3 regions of the Paenibacillus sp. J31R30 genome follow, and region 3 is predicted to be linked to each of the others. Evidence: riboswitches for the same ligand, from Rfam matches in the RefSeq annotation. Region 3 holds a riboswitch; each other region holds the start of a gene.

What was found. A riboswitch is a leader RNA that binds a small molecule or an ion and turns the genes downstream of it on or off. The one in region 3 is predicted to bind cyclic di-AMP.
Region 1: it holds a riboswitch for cyclic di-AMP, as region 3 does, so the genes downstream of both, safA (SafA/ExsA family spore coat assembly protein) here and AC58QO_RS13045 (hypothetical protein) in region 3, are expected to answer to the same signal.
Region 2: it holds a riboswitch for cyclic di-AMP, as region 3 does, so the genes downstream of both, AC58QO_RS32040 (resuscitation-promoting factor) here and AC58QO_RS13045 (hypothetical protein) in region 3, are expected to answer to the same signal.

The regions. Positions count from the first base shown of each region.
Region 1 is NZ_JCAUAV010000003.1:579,645-586,800, reverse strand. Features, by position in the region: gene AC58QO_RS14465 (sugar phosphate isomerase/epimerase family protein) at 1-482, shown strand, start outside; gene AC58QO_RS14460 (hypothetical protein) at 540-827, opposite strand; gene AC58QO_RS14455 (SRPBCC family protein) at 971-1,435, opposite strand; gene AC58QO_RS14450 (DUF2569 family protein) at 1,476-1,901, opposite strand; gene safA (SafA/ExsA family spore coat assembly protein) at 2,257-2,907, opposite strand; cyclic di-AMP (ydaO/yuaA leader) riboswitch at 2,913-3,047, opposite strand; gene AC58QO_RS14440 (stalk domain-containing protein) at 3,148-3,774, opposite strand; gene AC58QO_RS14435 (DUF4362 domain-containing protein) at 3,798-4,235, opposite strand; gene AC58QO_RS14430 (hypothetical protein) at 4,338-4,799, opposite strand; gene AC58QO_RS14425 (hypothetical protein) at 4,786-5,583, opposite strand; gene AC58QO_RS14420 (hypothetical protein) at 5,580-6,104, opposite strand; gene AC58QO_RS14415 (hypothetical protein) at 6,091-6,660, opposite strand; gene AC58QO_RS14410 (DUF84 family protein) at 6,760-7,156, shown strand, end outside.
Region 2 is NZ_JCAUAV010000021.1:10,698-17,853, forward strand. Features, by position in the region: gene AC58QO_RS32025 (TatD family hydrolase) at 1-594, shown strand, start outside; gene AC58QO_RS32030 (ABC transporter permease) at 577-1,827, opposite strand; gene AC58QO_RS32035 (ABC transporter ATP-binding protein) at 1,824-2,567, opposite strand; cyclic di-AMP (ydaO/yuaA leader) riboswitch at 2,851-3,044, shown strand; gene AC58QO_RS32040 (resuscitation-promoting factor) at 3,329-4,468, shown strand; gene rnmV (ribonuclease M5) at 4,586-5,119, shown strand; gene rsmA (16S rRNA (adenine(1518)-N(6)/adenine(1519)-N(6))-dimethyltransferase RsmA) at 5,169-6,077, shown strand; gene yabG (sporulation peptidase YabG) at 6,133-7,017, shown strand.
Region 3 is NZ_JCAUAV010000003.1:300,190-307,345, reverse strand. Features, by position in the region: gene AC58QO_RS13055 (sensor domain-containing protein) at 1-2,038, opposite strand, end outside; gene kdpB (potassium-transporting ATPase subunit KdpB) at 2,055-4,091, opposite strand; gene AC58QO_RS13045 (hypothetical protein) at 4,131-4,349, opposite strand; cyclic di-AMP (ydaO/yuaA leader) riboswitch at 4,463-4,632, opposite strand; gene corA (magnesium/cobalt transporter CorA) at 5,165-6,115, shown strand; gene AC58QO_RS13035 (DUF5713 family protein) at 6,213-6,536, opposite strand; gene AC58QO_RS13030 (glycine betaine ABC transporter substrate-binding protein) at 6,710-7,156, opposite strand, start outside.

The DNA.
Region 1 (7,156 bases), 280 kb from region 3:
TTGAGCAGGAGGTCGGCATTCCGATCGCGCACGAAACGCATCGGGGGCGGGCTTTTTTCACGCCGTGGCAAACGGCGGCCATGTTGAAGCAGCTGCCGGAGCTCAAGATCGGCGCCGATTTCAGTCATTGGTGCGCAACCTGTGAGAGCATGCCGAGTCCGGAGGATGAGGACGTGAAGCTGAGCATAGCGCGTGCCATCCACATACATGGACGCGTTGGGTACCCGGAAGGTCCGCAGGTGTCGGACCCGAGGGCACCTGAATTTGCCGGACATGTGGAAGCATTCATCGGCTTATGGTTGAAGATCTGCCAGAACCGAATCGATGCCGGAGCGGATTCGATGACCTTCACGCCCGAATTCGGACCGCCGCCGTATATGCAGGTGCTGCCCTTCACAAGACAACCAGTGACGGACTTGTGGGAAGTGAATTTGTGGATGTATCAGACGTTTAAGACGAGGTTTGAGGCGATGTATCGATGAAAAAACGGAGGCCTGGGATGTGGTGACACGTCTTGGGCTTCCGTTTTTTATGGGAAACTATTTTAGTTTGAGGTTCATCGTTATTTTCTTCGCCTCTTCAGTGGTCAGTGAAATCGAGTAGCCTCCCTTAATTTCGTATAATTCGATGAGACCACTACTTGCGGGAGAAATGAGCAATACAGCTTCTTTCTCTATTTGACCGATCTCTGCGAGCTCATTAAGAGTAGTATTGCCTGTATGAACCGTCCAATAATAGGTTTGTATGCATCCCCGTGACTCCAACTGTTGAGCGACTTTTCGTACTTTGTCGATGTTCTTGAAACTAGATGCAATGTAGAATTTCAATTGGATACCTCCAATCTAGTTAATCCAATCGACTCTTGTCAAAAGGATCTTCAATTGTATCCTAAGATCTTGCAATCTGGAATCAGTATCATGTGTGTGATACCTTAAAACGGCCCAACCATTAAACTGGAACAGCTAACTCCTTATCCTAACCTTTTTTCAGCTAAAATCTTTAACTGTTCATTCCGATATGTCAAAAATCTCATCATATATTTCTTTAAGACAACTCTCTCAACTACCCATCCGAGCCATCCCATTGGCGCTTCGAAACATAATGTATCCTTCATTAAGGTTCGATTATTACCTAAATCAATAAATTCATGTTCATGTCTCATACTTTTGAAAGTACCCTGCAGCATTTCATCAACAAAGCGATACGGTCGAACGTAATTTGAAATGAGTGAAGTGTGTTTTTGCCGAATGAAGAAGTGCCGCGCCTCAAATGTGACTGTTTCCCCTCCACTTATCATGCCTGAAGTTGTTCCGGCAATCGCTCGTTCCTTGGTGTGCGGCCAGACCGTCTGCGTATGTATATCAATATTGCTCGCCATGTCAAAACAAATATCAATCGCGGCTTCAATTTCAATTTCTGTGTAAACCTTAATCACTGGATGCACCTCTAGTTTCTTTCATTCTCAGCAAAAATTCTTACTTCACAAAAGTTTCCTTAACTCTCTTAGATCTCAGAAAATACAAAATCCAAACCACACTAATTAATCCAATAAACATGGATACAAAATATGAATTTGGTATTTCATGATAACGAAAAATCACGTCACCGAGAGTAAACATTCTTATGAAAATACAAAATAGTTCAAAGCTTATAATAATCTTAGGGGTGAAATGCTGTTTAGTCACGAACAGGAATAAAATCAGACCAGAAGCGAGTAATTTAATAATTGTTCCTAAATAAATGACTATTTGGATCAGAGTACCTTCCGTGATAACTCTAATAAATTGGCTAATTTCATTGATCGTTCCCATCCCGTATAACGCCGCAGTGATAATAAGTGTTATAAAATAAATCAGTAACCATCCACCGATTGGTTTTGGGTAGTTTTCTAAATTAGTCATCCAGCCAGCTCCATGATCTTTATATTTTTTTACTATTTTCTTAATGGATTTGACTCAAAATATTTTGTTCTCATAGCTATGTTTAATGTACTTCCTACGTAATAAGATTTGTCAGTTTGGTAATCGTATAGCTGGTAAACATGATATCTCGCCTGCCCTGGTTCAAAACGATCTTGCATGACATCATCTTGGTCGTTTCAGTTCTCACTTCCGCTATTAGTGAAATTATTAGCAAAACTCCAATTCTCTAGTTGATTCCCAATTCGACATGTACAACTTAACTCCTTTCAGATGAAATAAAAAAGGCAACCTCCATAAGGGAGGCTGCCGCGACTTATTATAATAATTTTACTCATTAATTACTGATAAACTCCTGAACCCACTCACCATTATAATAAGCAACACCTATTTGCGTGAAGTTAGGGCTTAGAATATTTTGACGATGACCTGCGCTGTTCATCCATGCTGTCATGACGGCTTGAGGCGTTTGTTGACCCTTAGCGATGTTTTCACCCGCATAGGAATAGCTAATGCCGTAGGAGCGCATCATATCAAAAGGAGAACCATAGGTTGGAGATGTGTGATCGAAATACCCGTTATTGTACATATCTTTCGCTTTATCCAGAGCCATCGCCGTTAATGCGCTATTACTGGCCAAAGGCTTCAGTCCAGCCTTAGAACGCTCCTGGTTAACAAGGGTTACCACTTGATTAGCAAATGTTGTTTGCGTTGGCGCAGGTGTAACCGATGGTTTGACAGGTGCCGTTGTGTTTGTGCTTCCCGGAATATTAAGCTTCATCCCCGACCAAATCACGTTGGGATTAGAAACTTGAGGATTCGCTTTAATCAGCGAAGTTAGGCTGACGCCATACTTTTGGGAAATTTTCCACATGGTATCATTACCCGCAACCGTATGAGTTCCCGTTGCAGCCAATGCCGCATTCGCTCCAATTAGTACGCTTAAACCCAGTGCACCAGTGACGACAAGCTTTTTGTAACGTTTCAAAATAAACATCTCCTTTTTGCGGCCTGCGAGGTTAGCTGTCGGATTCGGATCAAAGAGTAATCACCCGGCCGCAAGATTGCGGCTTCACCCCAAAGATTGGGTCCCCCGTGCTTCAAAAAAAGCTTCGGCCTTCTAAGTTTTTGATCCAAAATGGATCCTTAAGATTGTATCATGCGAAATCAATGAATACATGACTCAAAATTTTCCATTTAAATCCCATAAACTCCAATTCACCATGATCTACTCGTATGTAGCCCCAGCTGTTGAACCGTCTGGATACATATAATATGTATAAATCTGTCTATCTTTCCCTTGGGAATACCACAGTTCAACTTTCTCAACTTTCCCATCAACTGACCATGTTAAGATTATCTGTCCACCTAATTTGCCTTGCTCAATCCCTTTAAGATCGATATTAAGTCCTAAATATTGATAGTCTGCAGAAGGTAACATATCATAACGCCAGACAGCTTGCTGCTTATCATCATTTGTTCGTTCTACCGCAGGATTACCAAGAAGTTCTCTTACGTATTTTTGCTCATTTCCAACTGTCAATCGATATTGGACCTGCCATACCCTTTTAGCTGTTTCATCTGCAAAACTTGCAGGTTCATTCATCAATGAAATAACTTGATCACGAGAATTATAAGAAATGCCTAAGCCTAACCCCTCACCGATAAAACGAATAGGTACGTATGCATGCCCTTCCACATTCAACACTTTATATTCAGAAGGTAATTCCTTGGTTTGACCGTTGATTTCAAAAGTAGTAGGAAATAAATACGCTCGGATAGTCTCCGAAGCAAACGCAGTTGTAGTTGCAGTTAAAGCAATTCCACAGGTCATGCCAAGCAAAAACTTTTTCATTGTCTCTCTCCTCGTATTTAATTTCACGATCCTCCACTACCCGCTACCACAAAGCTAAAAGTCTCCCCAATCGCAGCATCCTTACAACCATCCAGCTTATACGAAACACCTCGTTCTACTTTCTCAGAAATGATACGTGTACATGTCGTTTTCAGCCGTTGTTTACTGCCATGTTTATCCGCTGAATTATCATAGGTATAAGAGATCTTATCTTTTTCATAAGCAAAATCATAATAAATCGGATCCCCTTCAATCGTCATTTGCATGATCCGAATCTGACTCTCAATGTGCCCCTCCACGTTGCTCAAGAATTGATTGAATCGATCCAGATTAATGATTCTGCCATGGATATTAATGACATCGCCTTTGGCGGTACCTTTGTCTATATCGTACTTTGAATCCGAGCATGAACTAAGCAAAAAACAACACAATACAATCAACATTAGACCGTTTATTTTCATCTCAGTTCCCCCTAACCGTTCCATCTACTTGTTTGACGCAAGCGCAGCTGGAAATGTTTTGAAACAAAAAAAATAAGCTTGAAATCTCAAGCTTGTCATCATTCAGCTATGAATTTTGCCTACCGATAAAGCTCGATACCCCCAAAGCACATCCTGTACCTCTTGAAATCGTCCCTCATGGCATTGAATAATAACAGCTAACTCGGGTAATCTTTCCTTTTTTCGAATAACCTGTTTAAGGACCTTCACTTGTATCACGCGCGTACTACTATAACCTACAATAAATCCGCTAACAGCGGAGATAAGTCCCCAAATAATAGGGCCCCAATAAAGGATGAAGCCAAAACTGATTCCAAATACTGTAAAACCAGTGGACGTTGCCATCCCAACCTCGAAAGCCAGCATTTTTTTATTCGGATTGGAATTATAATTATGATCCGAGATCTCCTTATAGTTGTCCATCATCACGGTCATGATCGCTTGTCGCGATAGCCCCATCTTCTCCAGAACAGCCAGTGCTTCCTCCACCTCGATAGAATGCTCAAATGTACTAATAATCAACATGTGGGTCATTCTCCTTTTCAAACAGGGGTAATGGGAATTGAGGATACGTCTCTGTCAGAAATTGCTTCTGCTCGATTCGGAAAAGTCGATTATGATCATGAGCAGTCATATAGGCATCATACATGGCGCCACAGATGACCGAAGGCATAAATAGGAGCCAATGTGGGTCTAAAAGGGCTGTTGATCGGGACACCTTACCTAATATCAAATAAAGCATAGCTTCATGTGATCGTGACATTGTCATATAAATAAACCACCAGAAGACGCCATAGAAGCCCAGCGCTAAACGGTTATTGTAAAGCTGTCCAAGCCCAGGAAAAATAAATGAACTAAACAGAGCTGCGCCAGGTCTTTTGAAACAAATACTCGTAATAGTCCATGGCTTCATCAAATTGGAAGTAATTCTTGCTCCTTCCAGCCTCGCTAGATGATACTGCTTATTCGCATCAACAGCCTTAATATAACTATCCCATATTGCAAATAAATAAACCATCGCATAAGCAAATGCCCATCTAGGTTCGATGACTTGAGCCGCCAACTCGAATTGACCACTGAACGAATAGTAAATGGCTTCATTAATACGGGCAAGCGTATTGATGGCAACTTCCCAAGCTGACAGTAGAAATCCACGTATAAACTGATGAAGCAAGAAATGACCGAATCCTGGAAAAGAGGCAGACCACCAGGCAATGATCTTGGGATCCTGCCAACGCAGGCTGCTTAAACCGTCCGAACTTAATAAGGCTTGCTGTCTGCGTGGCGACTGTACGTGGTGCGAGCTCAACTTCGATTCATTCTCCTTATCGAATGACTTTTTTGTTCTATCCAATGCTTTTTCAGTCTTGTAAATAAAAGAACAAACAGTGTCTGCACGACAAGGTATATACAGAAGGAGTAGCTTAATTTCCATTGTCGATACTGGAAGACGTCAAAATAAACATTTACTGCCTCAAACGCCATTCCGATGAATGAACAAAGCAGAATATAAATCGGAATCATGATGCCTCTGATACGGAACCTGTTGTAGTAATAGGCAAATAAGTAACCAGATACCGGATATAGGTACCATGTTAACAGGTCGGCGAAATCAAAATACGGATAGATATTCGTGTTATAGAAATCGAACGGTTTTACCCCAATGCTAGTGTCTAACCCTTTGGCTGCATCCAAGCTGAAGAGCATCATAATGAGACTAACCGATCTTGGCATCGTTCTTGGCAATAGCCACATGAGACCATAGCTCAGAACGAGACAAATCATCGTAAACATCGTATTTCTTTGAAATAAGACATCAAGGTGACTCATAAGATATGCCGTCTTTCCGCATGATACCACGATAAATAACCAGTAAAAGAACAGTCAATATAAGCAACAACAAGCTTTCCAAATAGGACCACTCCATTTTCCACTTTGCTGAATATTGAACAATTCCCAACTGATGTAAGTAAATCTTCAACAACATGAGCACAACGGAGAAAAAGATTACTGACACTAACTTATAAATTAATCCACGTTTCGCTACCCACTGCTCCATCGCCCATAGCACAATGATCGGCAAAATAATCTGTTGGTACCCAATACGCAGGAATACATCCGATAATCGAAGTGAAGGAATAATATACGGAACATTTATTGTAAAGATCATAAAGTAGAAATCATGCAGAAACACCACGAGTAACCAGCCGAAAATGATTTCAAACAAATGCAAGCGTTTCTTCGTTACGAAGAATGTGATAACCGTTAGTATGTAAAATGTAATTAATACGATATCTCCCATTGATGCGGCACCTGGGTCCCCTTCAATAACTGTCGTTTTTAACAAATATACCCAATTTAAGTCACATTTAAAACCAATTCCCAAAAGCATAATACCCCATCTTCATGCCTAAAATGAATACATGATATACTAGTCCTAATTAGTCAGATTCTTTCGCAGTACGTTTACAAGGAGTGGTTTCCTATGTTGAAAAAAGAAATAAGCATTGCGCTAGGTACGCACAATCAAGCGAAACGCGCTGCCGTGGTCTTGGCTTCTGGTATTGAACCGATCTGTCACTCCGTCCCTTCCGGTGTGTCCGATCAGCCTTTGACGGAAGACGAAACCGTCCTCGGTGCCATCAACCGGGCGAAACAGGTGCTAATCGCTGAGCCTAATGCAGATATTGGGCTTGGTCTTGAAGGTGGACTAACCTATGATGAGGTCCATACGAAACAATGGTATCTCTTCTCCGTTTGTGCAGCATGGGACGGGAAGCGGCTTTTCGTCGGCAAAGGGCTTTATTTTCCCATACCCAATGACATTGGCGAGAGACTGAAGCAGGGCGGCATCGAGCTGCGTCATATTATTGATGAAATGA
Region 2 (7,156 bases), on a different contig from region 3:
ACCGTTGGATGGCATCCTGTAGACGCCATTGATATGATGCCTGGTGATTTGGAATGGATTGAGTCCTTATGCCAGCATGAGAAGGTGGTTGCAATCGGGGAGATCGGTCTGGACTATTACTGGGACAAGTCACCGAAGGATGTTCAGCAGCGGGTATTCCGTGAGCAAATTCGTCTTGCACGAAAGCTGGGAATGCCGATTGTGATTCATAATCGAGATGCACATCAAGATATTTTGACGATTCTCAAAGAAGAGAAGGCGGCAGAGGTCGGAGGCATCATGCATTGCTTCTCAGGGAGCTGGGAAACGGCCAAGCAGTGTCTGGATATGAATTTCCATATTTCCTTCGGAGGGCCAGTTACGTTTAAAAATGCGGTGCAGCCAAAAGAGGTGCTGGCGCAGGTGCCGCTTGATCGTCTCTTAATCGAAACGGACGCTCCTTACTTAACGCCCCATCCTTTCCGCGGTAAGCGCAACGAAACTAGCTATGTTCGCTTAGTGGCGGAGACTGCCGCGGAAATTCGGGGGATGACGCTGGAAGAGCTGGCTGAAATTACAACGAACAATGCAATTAGGTTACTCGGCCTCAAGTAAAGCGTTTTTCTTGAACTTCCGGCGCAGAATTACGCCGCACGCGAAAGAAACGAAAGCTAAGCCGAGCAGTGGAACTAGGAGATGCAGGATAGGCGTTCCTATCATAAACGGAATCGTCAGGATGACAAGCTCGAATGTAAGGGTTAACCAGATAATATAGGCTAGGGAGCCTGCTTTAGCTTGAGACTCCAATGGATACATATCGAGCCAGAACGTATAGCGATGCGCACGCTCCAGTGAAGTAAGCTGAACCAGTGAAATGACAAGGGCGATGAAGAGAATGACGCTTCTTGCCGTCGTGGAATCTGAAACGGCTATGGCTAATACACCAATCACAGTCAGTCGAAGAACAATGGCGAACAATTCAGTGCGCAGTAATGTCTTCATATATAAGTAGAGAAACGCCGAATCCTGTCGAAAGGGAATCAGTCGGGTAAGTCCGCTGATCCAACCTCGGCGGGCTATTCGCGTTGGTAACTGAGGTACATCTACGAACCAATTAAAGAAGGCGTAGAGTCTAGCTTGCTGTTGTTTCTCTTTGGCAATCAGGTAGTCCCATCCGATCACATATTTAGCTGTGGAACGGAATGCAAGCAGCCACATGAATACAAGTAGAATCGCTGCTAGGCTGGCCCATAAGCTGCTGTAGTGAAATTGGATCGTGATGAGTGCAATGGATGCCGCCCAGCGAAAACTGACAGACACGAATCTTGTTCGATCAGCGGCGAATCTTCCTTCCTGCCAACTGGCTAATAGGTTAGCTACTTTTAATAGAAGTAATAGAGCCAGCATGAGCAGAAAAGGCTGCGAATCGGGACCTAAACAGTGGTTATAAAGCGGTCGTAGTGTGACCCAAGCGAGAAACAACCACGTACCCTGAAGTGAAAAGCTATACAGGAAGCTGCTTCGAAAATAGACTCCCATTTCATGCTCTATCCGCAATAGAAACATCCGATCGGCACTGCGGGTCAGTGTTCGAATAGGACTTGAAGTGACGAGTGGAACGAGCACGAGCAGCACGATCCATAGGTACGGGTAATCTGTCGGAAGGCGCTGTAATGTTTTTGCATAATAATAGGAAGAAACGATGACAAGAAACAACAAAAAGCCGATAAAGTTACTTCGTGCGGCATACTGCCAATACCCCATGGATTCCTTCATATAATGTTGGAAACGCTGCTTCCATAATGCATGTGTGTTAAATGCAGGTGTAGTATTTTTTGACTGACTCATGCTATGACTCCTTGAACAAGCTTGTAGAAGATGTCGTCTAATGACGCTTGAGGCAGCTCTGTTTGCGCGCGTAATTCGACTAAATCTCCCTGCGCAACCATATGGCCTTTGTGGAGAACGACATAGGAATCGCAATATTTTTCAATTGTAGACAAAATGTGTGAGGAAATGAGGAATGATGCGCCTTTTTGCTTCATTTTAACCATTAATTCGAGCAAGGAACGAATTGCCAAAGGGTCGAGTCCAAGAAACGGCTCATCGATAATATACAGGGAAGGCTCGATCAGGAACGCATTCATAATCATGACCTTTTGTTTCATCCCTTTGGATAAATGACTGGCGAAGCTGTTCAGCTTGTCCTTCATTTGAAACTGCTCTAAAAGAGACTGGGATCGTGTTTCGTAATCCTCCTTGGAAATGCCGTAGGCCATGGCCGTTAGCTCAAGGTGTTCGCGAATTGTTAGCTCTTCGTATAACTCCGGACTTTCGGGTACGTAGGCATATGTCGCTCGGTATGGTATTGGATTTTCGGCTAAGGTAAGACCGTTGATACGAATGGTCCCTTTTTGCGGTTGTAGCAGCCCGAGAATATTTTTGATGGTCGTACTTTTACCTGCCCCATTGAGTCCGATTAACCCCATCATTTCACCTTGGCGGATCGAAAAAGTGAGGTTGTGGAGGACGGGCTTGTTGGGTAAATATCCACCGAATAAAGCGTTTACCTGTAAGATGGGAACCATCTCAATTGCCTCCCTAAATAGCAAATTATTGGTATTTACTGATCAAATACTTCCAGAATCATTATAAACAAATTTGCATTTTTAGCCTAGTTTTGGTCATTAAACATTAAAAAATCGAGTATACGTACGTTAAAGTTAGACACATGTAGATATAAGTGGGTTATATATGAAAAATAATCGAAATTTAATCGATTTAGCCCTTTTTAACGGGTGTTAATCCCTTTACAGGTTGAGATTAACAGCGTAATATACTTTTCATAATAACTTAATATCCAATTTGCCAATTTTCCATTCGCTGAGTTCCAAATGTGGGAACGGGGGAACCACTGCAAGCTTAATAAGCATTCCAATGCGGTTAAGTAAGCAGAGAGTAATAGGGGTGAATCATAGACGTCAAACAAGCAGTTTGCGTCTACGTAGGGCGACTCTCACGTCCGAATCCGTCAGCTAACCTCGTAAGCGTAAGAGAGGTAACGATTGTCGTGCGTGCTATTTGTATTTCACTATGCAAACTAAGCCAGCGAGAAGAGTCCTCTTCTTGCTGGCTTTTTGTCCTCATAAAGGGTTTTACACAGATCGGAAGACATAAAATAACCCGGAATTCATAGGATGATGAATAGGTAAAAGGGGGGGACGACCAGATTCAGCAGGGTAAGCAGGCTGATGATGGCGAGCATGTTAAGTTAAACTAAAAACCTTAGTCGCGTCAAATTTAATCATGCTGTAACCTGGCGGCGAGGCTTTGAAGGAGGACCGGAGAAGTGGGCAGTATCTCAATTAGCGAGACCCATGTAAAACGATCATCCAGCATGTCCTTCGCATTGCGATGGAAGCATGAAAACTTGCGTTTGATTTTAAGCCTAGCTATAATCTCAATCGCAATGACTTTCATGTTTTTGGTGTTGTTGTACGGAACGGCTACCAAGAGCGTATCCGTGGTTGTGAATGGACAAGAAACTGTTGTGCACACGAAGCAATGGGTCCTGCAACGCCTACTGGATGAACAAGCCATAACGATTGGTGAACATGATGAAATTTCAGCTGCACTCACGACCAAGCTCAAGGGTGGAGACAAAATTGTCATCGAGCATGCCTCACCAATTCAATTGACTGCTGATGGAAAGACCACCACTGTTTACACAACTGCAAGAACGGTAGAAAGTGCATTGCAACGTTTAAATATTGCACTTGGGGAGAACGATCGTATTTCTCCCGAACCGACAGCCGCTCTTAGCACAGGCGATGAAGTCAAGATCGTCCGTGTGAAAAAAGAGACGGAGGAAGTCTCTGAACCGATCGCATTCGAGACAGAGAAAAAGAATGACGCATCTTTACTTAAAGGGAAAGAGCAAGTCGTCCAAGAAGGTAAAGAAGGCGTTCTGGTGAAAAAGAAAGAAAAGACTTTCGAGGACGGAGTTTTAGTCGCGGAAGCAGTTGTGGGTGAAGAAGTACAAACAGAAAGCGTTAAGAAAGTAGTATCCGTAGGCACCAAAAATCCTGTGGTCGTACTCTCCGCCTCTTCGCCGAGTGTGGATGAGGTATCCAAGAATGGTGTGACCTTTGGCTACAAACAAATTCTCAAGAACGTAAAACTTACAGCCTACTCAGCGGGTGCTGCGTCGACAGGCAAAGCCGAGGGCTCCTCTGGTTATGGTAAAACCTACACGGGAACTACCGTAACTGAAGGACGTACGATTGCCGTTGACCCGAAGGTGATTCCACTGGGTTGGTGGGTATACATTGAAGGAATTGGCTTCCGTCGTGCTGAGGATATTGGCAGCGGCGTGAAAGGTCAAATGATCGATGTGTACTATGAAGATCACGGTTATGCGAATAAATTCGGAACGAAACAAGGGTACACGGTGTATGTGGTAGGCCCCACAAAACCGTCCCAAAACTAACGTGTAAACGTTAATTAGGCCGGGAACACTAGGCTATACACGTAGCTTGGCATATGCCTGCGCGAAAGAAGAGGAGACCCCTCTTCTTTTTCTGCGTACTGGGGAAGGAAAACGGTGATGATAAAAGAAATGATCGTTGTGGAAGGTAAGGACGACACGGCTGCCATCAGGCGCGCTGTGGAGGCGGATACGATTGAAACAGGCGGCTCCGCCATCGGACAAGCCGTGCTCAAGCGAATAGCGCTGGCTCAGCAGCGCAGAGGTGTCATTATATTCACGGATCCGGATCACGCTGGTGAGCGGATTCGCAAAATCGTGGCAGCCAAGGTACCTGGCTGTAAGCATGCCTTCATTACGCAGGAACAAGCTGCGTATAAGGGTGATATTGGCGTCGAGAACGCGACGCCGGAGACGATCCGCCAGGCGCTTCAGAGCCTGCGGACAGAGTACAATGCGGCGGTCTCGCAGCTGACGATGGAGGATTTGATCGCTGCCGGCCTCATCGTGCATCCAGATGCGGCGGCTCGCCGTTTGGCCGTAGGCAACGCGCTAGGCATTGGTTATTGCAATGGCAAGCAATTTTATAAGCGCTGTGCGATGTTTCAGATTTCGCGAGAGGAATTCGAGGCGGCGCTTGAGCATTTGAATTGAATTGATGGAATCACGAGAACGAGAACCTATAGATAACGAGGTATATCCCATGACGATATCCGAGCAAGAAGTGATTGTAACCGCAGAAGATGTAGCTACACCGAGTAAAACGAAGCAAATTATTAAGAAGAATGGTCTTGTGTTGAAGAAAAGCTTAGGCCAGAACTTCTTGATTGATCAAAATATATTGAGCAAGATCGTCATGGCCGCTGAGCTCGGGCCTACGAAGGCTGCGCTCGAGATCGGCCCCGGCATCGGCGCGCTCACACAGCAGCTGGCCAAGCTCGCTGGCCGCGTGCTGGCCGTCGAGATCGATCAGCGTCTGCTGCCCATTCTGGACGAGACGCTGGCGCCTTACCCCCATGCCACTGTCGTTCATGGGGATATCTTGAAGACCAACCTGCAGGAGTTGTTCCAGCAGCATTTCGAAGGCGTGGATGGCGTCAGTGTCGTCGCCAACTTGCCATACTACATCACGACGCCGATCATCATGAAGCTTCTCGAAGAGAAGCTTCCCTTGGAGAATATCGTCGTGATGATCCAAAAAGAGGTGGCCGACCGCATGGCGGCCAAGCCGGGCACCAAAGATTACGGCAGCCTTAGCATCGCCGTGCAGTTCTACTGCGAGCCGGAGCTCGTCACGATCGTACCTCGCACCGTCTTCGTGCCACAGCCGAACGTCGATTCCGCCGTTATTCGGCTGCGTGTACGTCAAACGCCGCCAGTCGAAGTGGCGGACGTTGACTTCTTCTTCGCTGTCGTCCAAGCGTCCTTCGTTCAGCGTCGCAAGACCCTCTATAATAACCTCGCGGCGAGGTTCTTTAGCAAAGAGAACAAACCCGAGCTGGAAGCTTTGCTCCACAGCATACAAATCGAGCCTTCGCGCCGCGGTGAAACGCTTAGCATGGAAGAGTTCGCACGCTTGTCGACAGCTCTTCGCGCGCACGGCTGCAAATAACCCGCACCAAATGCCTAGTCTCGCCATAGGATACCCCTAGGAGGGGATTTGTGCGATGAGGCAAGGAGATTATGTAACCCGTATTTCCTACGGCGGTGACGTCGTGTTTAAAATTGAACGAATTGAGCATCTCAAGGCCACTCTGCGAGGTGTTGATTTTCGACTGCTAGCAGATGCGCCGCTCTCAGATCTGACGAAAACGAATCTTAAGGAGGAGACCGTGGATCACCCACGATCGAGTTCGCCTGAGTTTCGTGAGTCGCTGCGTCGGCTAGCGGTGTCTCAAGTGCAGCTGCAGGAGAAGAATCAGCAAGCCATTAACCACAAACAAAAGCCTCAAACCAATAATAATAGCTATTTTGAGGTGCCGGGAAGGGTGCTTCATCTGGATGGCGATCCAAGCTATCTGCGCAAAAGTATGCAGCTCTACGGTGAATTGCGTGTGCCGGCAGAAGGTTTTTTCATTCCTGAGGTGCAAATGGCAGAAGCGCTGCAACGCTTGCTTCCTCAATATAAACCGGACATTGTCGTCATCACAGGTCATGATGGGATTTTGAAAAATCGGCAAAGCGTCAGCCCAAGCAACCTGTCGAGCTATAAGAATTCGCAGAACTTTGTAAATGCCGTTCGAGTGGCCAGACAATATGAGAGGAATCGGGATGCTTTAATTATTGTGGCAGGTGCTTGTCAGTCCCATTTTGAAGCGTTGTTACGGGCTGGGGCTAATTTTGCGAGTTCACCCGCTCGTATTCTCATTCACGCCTTAGATCCTCTGTGTATCGCGGCTAAGCTGTCCTATACCCCGACAAGAGAGACAATCTCGATGTTGGACATCATGGACTTAACGGTAACAGGCTTAGAAGGTCTAGGCGGGGTGGAGACGCGTGGCAGCTATCGGATGGGGGTTCCTGGTATTCAGCACTCGGAGGAGTCTGTATAGCTGTTCTAGGCGTTCCAGGGTGAGGGGCGAAACGTGTCCATCAGCGATGTTGTGTAGATGGACGCTTATGGAAATTAACCGGATGAAAGAAACACTTGCTTGTCATCAACTCCAGGGAGGAGGGTGGCTGAGGGGGTGT
Region 3 (7,156 bases):
TCAAGCGATCAATTGGAAAATTCCGGAGATAGCTTAGCGAAGAATAACCGGTACCGAAATCATCAATGGAGACTTGGATCCCAAGCCTCTTTAATTCTTCAAGTGTACCGATCACTTGATCCGCATTTTGCATAGCAACACTCTCTGTGATTTCAAGCTCCAAGTAGGCAGGATCAAGTCCCGTTTCCTTCAAGATATCAGCAACAATCTGGACGATATTCGATTGTTTAAATTGATAGGCGGACAGATTGACTGCTACCCTCATAGGCGAATACCCTGCGATTTGCCATGCTTTATTTTGCAGGCAAGCCGTTCGTAGGACCCATTCTCCTAGAGGGATGATGATGCCCGTTTCCTCTGCTAGCGGAATGAAGTCTGCCGGTGATATGAGACCCCGTTTGGGATGCATCCATCTCACAAGCGCCTCCACACCTGTCACCTGACCTGTCTCGAACTGCAGCTGAGGCTGGTACATCAAGAGTAACTCATTGCGTTCTGAGGCTTTACGTAGTTCCTGCTCCATCATAAGCCGTTCAGAAGCTTGCATACTCATGACCGGTGTGAAGAACTCATATTGATTACGATGGCTTTCCTTCGCCCTATACATAGCTGCATCGGCATTCATCATTAGCGTTTGGGCATCCTGACCATCATTTGGGAAAAGACTGATGCCAATACTCGTAGTAACCGAACATTCATGACCTTCAATGAGAATAGGCTGGTTAATCACCTCAATAATTTGTTTTACAATATGAAGAATAAAGCTCTCTTGTTTGAGGACAGGCAATAAGATCGTAAACTCATCCCCACCCATTCGAGCTATCGTCCCCTGCTGTCCCACACAAGTTAGAAGTCGTTGAGCGATCGTCTGCAACAGCATGTCACCAAAGGCATGTCCCAAGGAGTCATTGATATATTTAAAGCGGTTCAGATCTAGAAATAAAACTGCAAGCTTGTGTCCCCCCCGTTCTGCCTGCTCCAACCCTCTGTTTAGATGATCCTTAAACAACCGTCGATTTGGGAGATCAGTCAGCGCATCATGATAAGCCATATGATTAATTGTTTCCTCTGCTTGTTTATGTTCCGTAATATCTTTACCTATTGCAAAGACACCGACCACGATGTTGTCGACGATGATCGGTACAAACCGAATTTGCAGATCAACGCGATGCCCGCGTTTATGCCGGATTGATGTCTCAAAGGAGGAGGATCTTCCTTTTTTCGCATGGATAAACGACTTTAAGTAGGTCGATCTTGGCGCAGCATTCAATAGATGGGTTCCTGACGTGCCCACGATTAGATTAGCTGAATAACCAGTAATTTGCTCTGTTGCTGGATTTATCGCTGTAACAAGCCCTCCCAAATCAAATGAACATACCAGATCAGGATTATGATCCACTAAAGATTTATAGCGAAATCTGCTCTCCTCCAGCATTCTCTCTGAGTCTTTGCGGACGGTAATGTCCCGAATGATACCTCGGAAACCCGCGGGATCTACTCCCTTCTCATCTTGGATAAGCATGATAGAACCCTCCACACGCTTGCGTGTGCCATCCTCCCGAATAACCTCCCATTCGACACAATTGACAGCTATGCCCGAATGCGCTGCCCATTGATAGGTCTGTTTCAGCTTTTTCGCGTCCTCTGTTCCCATGAAATCGGCAATCTGACAGCCTTTCAAGTCATTCTCATCTATTTTACCGAGAAGCTCTACCAAAGACTGATTGCCATAAGTAAAATTTCCGTTCATATCTATTTCATAATAGCCATCTTGCATGCTTTCCAAGGTTGAGCGTATCTTCTCTTCCTCTCGCATTAACTGTGACGCCTCCATCTGATTCACTTTCTCTATATTTCGTTGAATCATCTTATAGAGCATCCAAGCGGACAAGATCATCACCGTGCTAACTATCAGATAGGAAACACCAAGCAAGAAGGCTAACTGTAGCATACAAGCGAGTATTACATACATGGAAACAATACGAAATGAAATCTTTCTTCCTTCCGTTTTTTTTCTAATGTCTAGCAGCTTATCCATACTATGTACCCCAGTTCTATAGATGTTCCGTGAATATATGCAGCAAACAATCAATGACCTTAATCCCAATGAACGGAAAAATAATACCACCTAACCCGAATATCGTTAAGTTTCGGCTTAACAATTGATTTGCGCTCATAGGCTTATAGGTAACTCCTTTTAATGCGACAGGTATCAAGAGCGGAATGATAACCGCGTTAAAAATCAATGCTGAAAGCACGGCAGATGTTGGAGAGTGTAACTGCATAATATTAAAAACCTGTAGCTCTGGTAGATTACTCGCAAACATCGCAGGTATTATGGCAAAGTATTTGGAGAAATCATTAGCAATGCTAAACGTTGTAACAGCCCCACGTGTGATGAGCAGCTGCTTACCAATTGAAATCACATCCAGAATTTTCGTGGGATCCGAATCAAAATCAACCATATTGGCCGCTTCTTTAGCAACTGAAGTTCCGCTGCTCATGGCAATGCCCACATCCGCCTGAGCTAATGCAGGAGCATCGTTAACCCCATCCCCCGTCATAGCAACGAGCTTACCTTCGCTTTGCTCTGCACGAACAATCCGCAATTTATCCTCTGGTTTACTCTCTGCATAATAAGCATCCACGCCAACTTCATTCGCGATCGTCGCGGCAGTTAGTGGGTTATCTCCAGTACACATAATGGTTCTAATCCCCATTTGATGCAGAGATTCCAATCGTTCTCGTATTCCCGGCTTAATCGTATCTTTCAAGTAAATAAGCCCAAGAATCTGATTATCCTTGCTCACAGCAAGGGGAGTCCCCCCTTCTCTGGCAATAAAATCGCTTTTCTCCATCATCTCCTCAGGAATAGATCCGCCTCGCACTGAGATATAACTGCCGATGGCGCTAACTGCCCCTTTTCGATAAAAGCAGCCATTCAGGTTTAACCCACTCATCCGCTCTTCTGCTGTAAACGTAATGACTTCGCCTTGATAAGCTCTGAGATTACTTGTCATGTGATTCTGCTTAGCGAGTTCTACGATGGACCGCCCTTCCTGGGTGTCATCAAACAACGAAGTGAGAACGGCTGCTTCCATGAGTTCCTCTTGGGATACACCCGTTGCAGGATAGAATGCTGATGCCATTCGGTTACCGAACGTGATCGTGCCTGTTTTATCCAATATGACTGTATGTATATCCCCAGCTGCCTCAACAGCCTTCCCTGATTTCGCCAAAATGTTAATTCTCGTAACGCGGTCAATCCCTGAAATGCCTATGGCTGATAAAAGTCCCCCAATCGTCGTGGGTATTAAGCACACGAGCAGCACAATTAACGTTGACACCTCCAATTGAACGCCAGCAAATTTGGCCAATGGATACAACGTTACGACGACAATTAAAAAGATGAGGGTTAAGACTGTAAGGAGGGTCGTCAGCGCGATTTCGTTCGGTGATTTCTGCCGTCTTGCCCCTTCCACCATTTGAACCATCCGATCCAAAAAGGAATACCCAGGGTTAACGGTAATCTCAACCTGAATCCAATCGCTGGTTACGAGGGTTCCGCCAATGACGGAGTTGTTATCACTGTTCGCCTCTTTAATGACGAAAGCCGATTCTCCATTAACGGAGGACTCATCAATGGCTGCAATGCCTTCCACTATTTTGCCATCGCCGGGAATCAAATCCCCCATTTCTACCAATATACGGTCACCTTTGCGTAATTCATTTCCGGCAACGACCTTTATGCTGCCATCTTTCGATAACAGCTTCGCCTTTAATTCCTTTCTGGTTTTGATCAAGCTGTCCGCGTGTGCCTTACCTCTTCCTTCAGCTAACGCTTCTGCCAAGTTCGCAAATAATATCGTAAACAATAGAATGAAAAATACAGTGAGGTTATAAGTCATCTGTGTCTCGGTATGAAAATAATGCGGAAAGAGCAGCAATAAACCAATGACAAAGGTCGCCGTTTCCAACACGAAAAGCACTGGATTTCTTATCATTAATCTTGGATTTAATTTCAGTACGCTATCCAACAGGGCTCTAATAAACACTTTGGAATGAAATGATTGCTTCCATCTTTGATTCATGAAAAACCACCCTAGAAAGAGATATACGCCCCAGAATGCTCAAATAAATAATTGCGGAATCACGAATTGCCCTAAACCACATGTACCAAGATTCGTTGAAATCGTCAATAATCCGCAATGACAATCATTACCATGTCCTGGCTGCAGCTTATCGGATAATTCACAATCAAATCGAAAACATTCAATACGGGTAAATTTACATGTTTGTGTACATTCATCTGATTCACTTACTAGCGTCAGGGGTTCGGGGTACATCATAGATTCACTCTCCTCAAATTGGGAACAACAAAAAAAGCCAAAGAGCAGAGAATCTCTACTCTCGGGCTTCAAAGAAAACGCATATGTGCGCTATGGAAAGCTCGAAAAGAAAGTGGTTCTCTCCCAATTCGCTTACGAGGTTAGCTGTCGGATTCGGGCTTGGAAGTGCCCTACTTTGGCAAGCTGCGCTTGCTTTAGATTCACCCCGAGAAACCGATTCTATATCCGATCGGCTCCGGTTGGTTCCCCCGATTCCCTTGCGGGAACTCAGCGTTTTGCATCTATGTATTGTTGCTGAAACGAATGTTACGCCGATTGCTACTGAATGTAAAATGCGCTTGAGACACTTATTTCGCAATTTGTGACATTTAGTGTTTATGAAAGCGCGTCCAATTAGAAATCGCATGCATTTTCAATAGAAATGCTTCGGCATACTTCCGTTTTGGCCATTTCGCAGTAATTAGGTCATGACCAAACGACTTTGAGAAATTATAATGATTTACTTTTTTATTCAATTTTTATAAGTCTGCAACTATTATTTAGCCCATTTTTATACGATTCAAAGTTATAATTATCACATCTCCAGGCTTGTATCATCAAATCGCGGGACACATACCCTTTTCATGTATTTATGCAGCGTGAGTATGAAGAACATCAGATGGAAATCTTAATGAAAAAGGTAGCCCTACTGCGAAGTAAGGGCTACCCACTTTTCGTTTAAAATCATGAATGACATGTATGGTTGTTCTGATAAGATTTCTTGGATAGAATAACATGAAGATCATTGTTCAACTTCATTAAGGAGTGCAATTAAAATGATTCGTGCATTAGCTATAACAAACGATTTGGAAGTTTTAAAAGATGTTCAACTAACTCAGCTTTCGAGTTCAAATATAAAATGGTATTGGGTTGATTTTAACCAGCCAAGTGAAGAAGAATCCAATTTATTAGAAGAACATTTCAACTTTCATCCACTTGCAATTGAAGATTGTTTTCATTATCTGCAACGACCTAAATTAGATCACTATGAAGATGTACACTTTTTCGTAATGCATGCCATCAATCAACAAAATCTTGCGGCTGAAGAAGTGGACTTATTTTTAGGAGAGAATTTCATCGTTACCTTTCATTCCAAATATTCAAAGGAGATCGAAGATGCCTGGTGTCGAATAGCCCTGCAGAAAAAAGGCGTTGATAAAGGTCCTCTGTATGCTTGCTATGTGGTTATGGACGAGTTAGTAGATCAGTATTTTCCGAGTGTCTATCAAATCGAAGATCAATTAAACGAAATCGAAAATAACGTTGGCTCTGAATCTACCCAAGCACTCATGGAAGACATATTTGAAATACGGTCAAGGCTCTTAAAGCTGCGAAGAACTGTCGTGCCAATGAGAGATCTTCTGTATCGAATACTAAATTCAGAACGAATTCAGGGTATTCATAAACTGTCACACTACTATACAGACGTGTATGATCATTTGTTGAAACTATCTGAAATGATCGATTCTAACAGAGAGATGACAGCTGATTTACGAGACAGCTACATTTCTCTTAATTCCAATAGAATGAACACGATCATGAAAACTTTAACAGTCATCACGACGATCTTCATGCCTTTAACTTTCATAGCCGGAATCTACGGAATGAACTTTGATTACATGCCCGAGTTGAAGTGGCAATGGGGTTACTTTATCGCGTTAGCGGTCATGTTCGGAATTGGTATTGGCATGTTTATGTCGTTTAGAAACAAAGGATGGTTTAAATAAACAAAGCTGAATTTTCCCAGTAATACAAAAACGGATACTCCCATAAAAGAGGGGTACCCGTTTTTGTTTGAGTAGATAAAAAAAGAATAGTTTGTGCTTACCAATCTCTGTTTCGAATGGCTTCTTCTGCGTCTAACCGAATATTAAAATGTTTCAAAATTTCTTCAACGGTTTGTCCTATAGAATCCCTTGCAGCCGTCTCAATCTCGCTGTCGTCCTCATAAAAATCCGCTTGCAACTCATTTATTGCATCTGTCATATCATCAAATTTCAATTGGATTTCGTTAATACTACGGTTCCCCGTTTCTAAATATTCAACGACTTCTACCAATTGTACTTTGACTTTGTCTACTAAAGAATTTGGGAAATAGGGGTCATTATACATATCAACTAAATATAGTTTTTCATTAAATTTTGCCATTTCGCACTCTCCCAAAAAAATGCAGTTTTGTTGACTTATAGTAACACAATCCGAGGATAGATGGTAGTAAGTATTGAATTAAACTCCCTCTATAAGAAATCGCTTTTCACTTAAATACTCGCTAAAGGATTCCATTTCTTTGCTAATGTTTAGTGAGTTTTCCGTTTACTGTATTACTTGATTAGCCCCTTATCCTTCAACCACTGCTCGGCAACGACACGTGCTTGTTGTCCTTCCAGATCCACTTTGCCATTCAACACAGACATCGCACGATCATCGATTTTGCCTGCTAGCAGATTAAGCACTTCCTCCAATTCGGGATGTGACTTGAGGGTGTCCATACGGACTATGGGCACTGCGTAGTAGGGAGGAAAATACTGCTTATCGTCTTTGATTACCTTGAGGTCGAAGGCTTCAATACGGCCGTCTGTGGAAAAGGCGTCATTCGCATCCGTCGTTCCATCTTTAACTGCGCTATAGGTTAGCCCAGGATCCAGTCCTTTCACTTCCTTGAACTTCATTCCATAGGCCTGTTGTAAACCTCGGTATCCATCCGGACGCTCCAAGAACTCATGCGTAGCGCCAAGTACGAAATTAGGAGATTTCCGTGCCAAATCCGT